2 regions of the Desulfitobacterium chlororespirans DSM 11544 genome follow, and region 2 is predicted to be linked to the other one. Evidence: riboswitches for the same ligand, from Rfam matches in the RefSeq annotation. Region 2 holds a riboswitch; the other holds the start of a gene.

Region 1 (4,213 bases), on a different contig from region 2:
AGACATGGGTGGTCACGATCAGGTCGGCGGGAAGATCAGAGATGGCCTCATTGTTGAGACGGAGATAGAGATTCAGCAGTTCCTGAACATCGTACCCATCGCCGGCCATGGTGGACCAGAAGGTTTTATCGCAAAGCATGCCCCAGGTGCAGTCGTCCAGCTGGATGTTGCGGCAGCCCTGTTCATAGAAGGCCAGAATGGCCTGGCGGTAGGCAGTGGCGATATCACTGTAAAGCTCTTCACGGTCAGGATAATATTTGGCAATTTCCTGTTCATTCTCGCCCCGGACCAACTCTGCCAAAAACTGAGCAGGGGCGGGAATGCACTGCCGGGCCAGCACGTCCTTGCCGGCGATTTGTTGGAGAAAGCGATAGTGAGCCAGGAAGGGATGGCCGGAAAAGCGGATTTTTCCGGAAAGCCGGGCCGAATCGGCTCGGGTTTCTTCGCCGTGAAAGAAATAGCCATGCTCCATCATCACATGCTCGACACCCTCAAAGCCCCAAAAGAAGTCCAGATGCCAATAGCTGCGGCGGAACTCGCCATCGGTTACAGCCTTTAAGCCGATTTCTTTTTGCTTGGCCACCAGTTTGCGGATCTCTTCATCTTCTATTTGGGTAAGGTCCTGCGGCGTGATTTTTCCCGCTGCGAACCTTTCCCGGGCGGTTTTTAGGGCCTGAGGGCGGAGAAAACTTCCGACTATATCGTAGCGGAAAGGGGGGACAGTTCTCTGGGCTGTATCTGGAAATTGTGTGCTCATAGGGGATCCTCCTTGCTGTTCCTGTAGTGATTGTGAGTATAGCACAGGGAGAATCCTATAGGGTAACACCTAAAGTTTATACTTGCCTATAGCTTATACCTATAACTTATTCCAGCAAAGGCACACCATAGTCCTGGATGACTTTCTTCAGTTCGTCAAGATAGAGCCTTGCTTGTTTGCTGAGCTGGATCTGATGACTGGCAATCCAGCCGACCTGAATCCGGTCATCCACCTGCAGGGGGACCGAGGTAATATTGTCTCCGTTGAGATCCGCACTGACGATACCGGTGGAGATAGTGTAGCCATTGAGCCCAATCAGCAGGTTGAACAAGGTGGCCCGGTCGCTGACATGGATGCTTTTCTTATGAAAGACCGTGCTTAAAATTTCTTCGGAAAAGTAAAAGGAGTTGAACTCGCCCTGTTCGAAAGAGAGGTAAGGATATTCCTGCAAATCTTCCAGGATGACGGAAGTTTGGGCGGCCAGGGGATTGCGGGTGCTGATAAAAATATGGGGGCTGGCGGTAAACAGGGGATGAAAATCAAGCCGGTTTTCCCGGAGCAGTTTTTCGATAACCTTCTGGTTGAAGGGATTCATGTAGAGGATGCCGATTTCGCTGCGCAGGTTTTTGACGTCTTCGATAATTTCATAAGTGCGGGTCTCCCGCAGGGTGAACTCGTATTCTTCGGCACCGCTTCCTTTGATCAGATTTACGAAAGCGTTTACGGCAAAAGCATAATGCTGGGTGGAAATGGCACAAAGCTGCCGCGAGGGTTTTTGGTGCAGATAACGCTGTTCCAGAAGGCCGGCCTGTTCCACTACCTGACGGGCATAACCGAGAAATTCGGAGCCGTCAATGGAAAGAGTTATTCCTTTGGCGCTTCTGAGAAAGATCTCGATGCCGATCTCGGCTTCCAGGTCTTTGATGGCATTGGACAAACTGGGCTGAGAGATAAAAAGTTTTTTGGCGGCCTCATTGATGGAGCCGCAGTTCACCACTTCGATCACATATTTGAGCTGCTGCAAGGTCATTTGCTTTCTCTCCCTATTGAAAAAAATATCCGCACAAAACAAGGACTGTCTTGACGGATATTTTCAAAACGGTAAAAAACCCTATCCAGGAGGGTGCTGCCGCAAAGCAAGTATCCTGACTCAGGATCATCACGCCTTTTCGTCTTCTCAGCGTCTTATGACGCCAATGACATCATGAAAAGGGCTCCCCATGACAGTGGCCGGTCCGTCCGGGATTTGCACCCGGTTCCATGAACTTTGCAGTGGTTTCTTATTAATGCTTGATGCTTTCATGTCTGCTGTTTTTATTTATACTACAAACGCTGACGAAAGTATAGAAATAATCTTAGGGTTTCTGGGCAGAATTCAGGGTAATTTATTTTCACCTGGGGAAAACTGATGTTGAAATCATGGCGAGGTGAAGACAGTTGACGGCCTCCAAAAAGAAAGTCAGACATGCAAAAGAAGATCCAGAACGGGTTGACAAAGGGACCGATGAAGCCCGGCTGCCCAATAATGAACCTCTGGATTGGGACGAGCTGCGGGATAAGGTAACGGAGCTTTATCTGGTACTGGAAAGGATCAATCTCACAGAATATATTGCCTATCTCAACAACCCCCGGCGGCTGCTTTGGCTTAATTTTGGCGTGGGGCTGGTTAAAGGCTTGGGAGGAGCCATCGGGGCTACTCTCTTACTGGGCCTGTTGGTGATGTTTTTGAAGCGTCTGGTTTTACTTAACCTTCCGGTGATCGGCGGAGTTATCGGCGAAATCGTCAAGCTCGTCAATGCCCATAATGGATATTAGACAAGGAGGAGACTTAGCATGGATACCAGTAAATACGCCCAGCTTATTGAACAACTGAAGAAAGATAAAGAGGAGGCTTGGGCAACAGCTCAGGGACTGATTACGGGAGATATGAGAGAATCCATCGCCGAGCTTTCCTTAATCGACAACCATCCGGCGGATATTGCCACTGAGGTTTATGAACGTTCCCGGGATGTGGCCATCCACGACCGGCTTCGCCACCGCATCCAGGCTATTGACTCCGCCCTTCAGCGTTATGAGGAGGGAAAGTACGGCCTGTGTGAGCATTGTCAAAAAGAGATTCCCCTGGGAAGGCTTGAAGCGTTGCCCTTTACTACCGTCTGCACGGAATGCAGCCGTCTCGAGGAAAAGGAAGAGCAGCATTCCCTGCATCGGGACCCTGTGGAAGAAGAGATTCTGGACATGCCTTTCGCCAGGACCTTTAATGATGGCAAGGATCAGGTGGGCTTTGATGGGGAAGATTCCTGGCAGGCTGTGGCCCGCTTCGGCACCTCGGATACCCTGCAGGATTTAGGAACCAATCATGATTTGAGTGATCCGAACAGCTTTTATGAGCATGGGGATGAAGTCATCGGTGCCGTGCAAGCTGTGGAAACCATCGAGGTAGAACTGGAGCCCGGGCATGCCAATACAGTGTATTATGGGAAAAAGCACGGCCGGACCTAGAATGGCCGCGATTGCCCCACCCCACCCTCCTATGATAATATAGACTGAGCAAATAGAAGTTCTGGGAGGGTAATCGCTTGCTGATATGGATAACGATTGGGGTTATTTGGGCCATTGACCGTGTACTGAAGGTTTTAATTCAGGGGAACTTTGTCGTGGGGGAATCGGTCCCTGTTATCCCTGACTTTTTTCACTTGACTTATGTTCTGAATCCGGGAGCTGCTTTTGGATTGCTGCCGGGCCGGACCTGGATTTTTATCCCTGCAGCCGTTATTGTCTGTGCCGGGATCATTTATGCCCAATTCAAAATACCCCGGCAAGAATGGTTGATGCGTTTGACCCTGGGGTTAATCGGCGGAGGTGCTTTGGGTAATCTTTATGACCGTTTGTTCATCGGTAAGGTCGTGGATTATCTTGATTTCCAAATCTGGCCCTTCGTCTTTAATTTCGCCGACAGCGCCATTGTCGTCGGTGTGGGGCTATTGATGATCTTGATGCTTTTTGAGGATCGCAAGGAGCGCAAAGCTGAGTAAATTGAGGGAATACGGAAGCGAACAGGGGATAATTATGAATTGGGAAGGGTTGAATACCGGATTGGAAGCTGAAGAGCTGGAACTGGAACTGGAGTTAGAGAACGAGGAGAGAGAACACCAGGAAGCGGAACAGAAGATGGAGTTCCGGCTTGCCGAAGGAACCCGCCTGGATGTGGGGGTTACGGAAAGGGTAGGCAAAAGCCGGTCTTTCATCCAGGGATTGATCGAGGAAGGCCATGTCTTGGTCAATGGGGCCGCCAGAAAAGCCAATTATAAAGTGCGGGCCATGGATCAGATTACGGTGGTGATTCCTCCTCCCAGGGAATTGAAGGTGGAAGCGGAGAATATTCCTCTGGAAGTTCTCTATGAGGATGAGGATGTCCTGGTCGTGAACAAGCCTCAGGGTATGGTGGTGCATCCG
Region 2 (4,213 bases):
GGGACCACTCTGTTTTGTAGGCTGGACCGCCCTATCAAATTGCGGATCAGGGATTCGGCCTCGGCAACATCTAAAGGAATGTCCTGGCCTTCAATCCATCCTCTTTGCCAAAAACTCCAGCCTAATAAGCTGACTGGCAAAGGCTTGATCCCGAATTCCTGCAATAGAGGGATATTGCGAAAAAGCTTTTCCGGTGCCCCTTGCCAGGCAATTTTCCCGTGCTTAAGGACGATAACTTCGTGGGCTCTATGCAGGATTTCTTCACTGGAATGTTCAACGACCAGAATCGTCCGCTCTCTTTCACAACAGAGATCATCCAAGGTGCGATAGACCTGGAACCGTCCTTCCGGATCCAGTTCAGAAGCCGGTTCATCCATGACCAATAGTTCCGGTTCCAGGGCCAGCACCCCGGCGATCACCAGCCGTTGTTTTTCCCCGCCGGACAGCTCTGCTGTAGAGCGCTGATCATAGCCATTCAACCGAACCTTGGCCAAGGCCTGGGCAACTCTTTGCTGAATTTCCTGCAGGGGTACACCGAAATTACGAGGGCCAAAAGCCACATCCTCCCCCACGGTTCGCCCGATGATCTGACTTTCTGCATCCTGAAGTACAAGTCCTACTTGCTTAGCCAGGTCCTGCACCCGGACCTCACGTGTGTCTTTCCCCCCAATCCTGACCTCTCCCTGCAGCTCTCCTTGCAGAAACTGGGGAATCAAACCATTCAGACACAAACTTAAGGTTGTTTTACCTGCTCCCGTGGGACCCATCAAAGCAATGAATTTTCCTTTGGCCACTGCCAGGCTGACTTGTTTTAAACTCTCCTCTTCAGCTCTTGGATAACGATAAGAAACATTTCTTAATTCAATCACTGTCTCCACCCTAACACCCCTCTAGTACTCTGTGACATTTAAAACTTGCCTTGCCCGGCGAGGAAAATTTTCGTAGGACAAGGCGGAGGAATGAGCAATACCGGTCGTATGGCGATTGACGACAACGCAGTCCTACGGAAATTTAACCGCCGGAAAGGTAAGGATTTAGGTGTCACAGAGTACTAAATCAACCGGCTTCCTTTAAGCGCTTTATAGGCTAAGGCCGATACGGCAACATTTAAGACCGACCCTAATAACAAAAAGGGCATTAACCCTAAGACTGCACCCATACCACCGATGGGGAATACGGAAAAGGCCGCTACCACACCATTGAGGAGGGAGGTAATAATCACGGCAGGAATCAAACCGATTTTCTTATTGACCAGGCGATAAATCAAGGCAAAGACAGCCATTTCGATGGCGATGACCAAATGCATAGGAATTCCCAGGGGAAAACCGACCACTGCCGAGGTAAGCAGATGACCTATGGCAATAACAATACAGCCTTCTATGCTGCCAAAAGCCAAAGCGCTGAAAAAACCCGGAGCAGAATCCAGGGCCACGGTCCCCAGCGGGCTGGGAATTTTAATCAAGGCACCTACCGCACTCAAGGCAAGAAAGACCGCCATGATGGCAATCCGTCGGATATTCTGAGCTGATTTGGGAATCGTTGTTTTCTTTGCAGGTTCAATCATTGTTATTCTCTCCTTCATTTCATTTTTTTCTTTTCATTTAACTTGAATCTTGCCGCTAACCTTCCTCTTGGATTTTAATCTTCATTTTCTGTTGGGAGGCCTCCACCTCCATCCTCCTCCAGCCTGCCGATTTTATGGATGGGTAGCTTGCCGAAATCCCCTAATTCAATATCCTCAGCGGCCGTAAAAATGAGACAAGTTGAAGGTCCTGCCGATTTATTGATATAAAGTTCACATTGGGTATCTTCTCTAAATCGAGCACCGACAGCTTGGGCAAGGGCTTCGGCTTCACCCCTTATCCCTTGGGAGCCTACCGGAATAATGTCATACACTCCAGGGATACTAAGCAATTGAACAAGATGTATCCCTTGCAGAATGTCCGGATCTTCCGGGTCAGCCGCCTCAGTTCCCACTTTGGGGAGCCCCAGGCAAAACAGGCTGTGGCCCGGCTTGGCTCTGCCAACGCGAAGTTTATCCTGATCGCAAAGCCCTATGACCGTGATGCCTAAGCCGGTTTGCTTGGTGGGCATATTCTTTTCCGTGCTGACGGCCGTAGGCAGGGAGAGCAGATTCATAGCCTTCAGCTCTTCTCTCACCCCCTTCATTATTTCTTCGCCTGCGGGCAGGGGCTCATTGGCAATGGCAATGCTGATCATCTGGGGAACCGCTCCCACCGCCAGCACTTCCAATAAAGCTACCCGGGCCGTCATCCTGCCGGTTACCCACCAGGGAACTTTGACTGCATCCAGCTCTTTCTCACCAATAGCACCGCAGGAATCGCAAGCTGCGACAAGATATTGAGCATCATTCAGGGCAACCACCTCAACATCTCTTCCCTGATATCCCAAGGCCTTCAACTCTCCTCTCTAATAATTTTCTGTAAAATAAAAAGTCCATAGCCACCTCGCTTCTCCTTTCAGACAAAGCAAAATGACCATGAACTTTACCAAACTTCATGTGTCCCCGGATCCAGGCAGGTCTCCTGACTTCGAGTCATTGTCTCCTTGCTGCCTTCCCAGTTACCCAGTGGCATTCAGCGCTGAGACTCCTCTTTACAGTGGCGGGTCCGTCCGGGAATTGCACCCGGTTCCCTATTCTCCCTTCTTGGCGAAGGGCACCTGAAATCCTTAAATTGTTAAAACCTACTAAATTCAGTTTAGCCAAAACTAAGATAATGTCAAGTCAAAATTCGTCCCTATGGCAAAAGTAAGGCGTTTGTTTTATTCTCTAAACTAATCAAGGCCGGAGGATTGTTTCAATAGGAACAATCCTCCGGCCTTATCTGCTTCTGAAATTTATAATTTATAGGCCTGCCTGCTCCCGCAGGGCAGCCGCTTTATCGGTCTTTTCCCAAGGCAGATCCAGATCAGTGCGGCCAAAGTGCCCATAAGCAGCCGTTTGGCGGTAGATGGGGCGGCGCAGATTCAGAGTCTTAATGATCCCTGCCGGACGGAGGTCAAAATTAGTTTTGACCAGTTCTCCGATTTTTTCCTCGTCAATTTTGGCGGTTCCGAAGGTCTCCACCAGGACGGATACAGGCTGGGCTACCCCGATGGCATAAGCCAACTGAATTTCGCAGCGCTCGGCTAAGCCGGCGGCCACCACGTTTTTGGCTACATAACGGGCGGCATAAGCGGCAGAACGGTCGACCTTTGTGGGGTCTTTGCCGGAGAAGGCTCCGCCGCCATGGCGGGCCATCCCGCCATAAGTATCGACAATAATCTTGCGGCCGGTTAAACCGGCATCCCCTTGGGGACCGCCGATGACAAAACGGCCTGTGGGGTTAATAAAATAACGGGTGCTCTCATCCAGCAATTCCGATGGGACCACGGGAAATACCACATGTTCCAGGAGATCCCGGCGAATCCGCTCCTGGGTTGCTTCCGGATGGTGCTGGGTGGAGATCACGATGGTATCGATACGGACAGGGCGATTATCCTCATACTCTACCGTCACCTGAGTCTTGCCGTCCGGGCGGAGGTAATCCAGGATATCCGACTTGCGGACTTCACTGAGGCGGCGGGCCAGGCGATGGGCCAGATCAATGGCAAGAGGCATATAGCTTTCTGTTTCGTTGGTGGCGTAACCAAACATCATCCCTTGGTCGCCGGCGCCAATGGCTTCGATTTCTTCCTCACTCATCTCGCCATTTTTAGCTTCCAGAGCTCTATCCACTCCCAAAGCAATGTCGGCAGACTGCTCTCCAATGGAGGTGAGAACGGCACAGGTATCGGCATCGAAGCCATATTTGGCCCGGGTATAGCCGATTTCACGGATGGTTTGTCTTACTGTGCTGGGAATATCCACATAACAATTAGTCGTAATTTCACCGCTGACTAACACCAGGCCGGTGGTCACCGAGGTCTCACAAGCGACCCGGGCATTGGGGTCTTTAGCGAAGATAGCATCTAAGATGGCATCGGAAATCTGGTCGCAGATTTTATCGGGATGTCCTTCCGTGACCGATTCGGAGGTAAACAGTTTTTTTGCCAATGAAGTCACTCCTTTTCACTAAGGCGCTCAGCAATCTCCTGAACCAGCCGCCGAGCTACGTCTAATTTGTTCATTTGGGGCAGATCGATTTTTTTCCCATCCGGGAAAAGCAGGCTCACGATATTCGTAGGGCTGCCAAATCCCGCTCCGGGTTGG

The links. A riboswitch is a leader RNA that binds a small molecule or an ion and turns the genes downstream of it on or off. The one in region 2 is predicted to bind cobalamin.
Region 1: it holds a riboswitch for cobalamin, as region 2 does, so the genes downstream of both, BUA14_RS18190 (LysR family transcriptional regulator) here and BUA14_RS11980 (AIR synthase related protein) in region 2, are expected to answer to the same signal.

The regions. Positions count from the first base shown of each region.
Region 1 covers NZ_FRDN01000011.1:206,071-210,283, forward strand. Annotated here, with positions in the region: gene BUA14_RS18185 (5-methyltetrahydropteroyltriglutamate--homocysteine S-methyltransferase) at 1-757, opposite strand, end outside; gene BUA14_RS18190 (LysR family transcriptional regulator) at 864-1,787, opposite strand; cobalamin riboswitch at 1,876-2,042, opposite strand; gene BUA14_RS18195 (DUF5665 domain-containing protein) at 2,195-2,572, shown strand; gene BUA14_RS18200 (TraR/DksA C4-type zinc finger protein) at 2,591-3,259, shown strand; gene lspA (signal peptidase II) at 3,337-3,792, shown strand; gene BUA14_RS18210 (RluA family pseudouridine synthase) at 3,827-4,213, shown strand, end outside.
Region 2 covers NZ_FRDN01000007.1:245,458-249,670, forward strand. Annotated here, with positions in the region: gene BUA14_RS11970 (ABC transporter ATP-binding protein) at 1-878, opposite strand, end outside; gene BUA14_RS11975 (ECF transporter S component) at 1,052-1,564, opposite strand; gene BUA14_RS11980 (AIR synthase related protein) at 1,639-2,412, opposite strand; cobalamin riboswitch at 2,520-2,701, opposite strand; gene metK (methionine adenosyltransferase) at 2,867-4,057, opposite strand; gene coaBC (bifunctional phosphopantothenoylcysteine decarboxylase/phosphopantothenate--cysteine ligase CoaBC) at 4,063-4,213, opposite strand, start outside.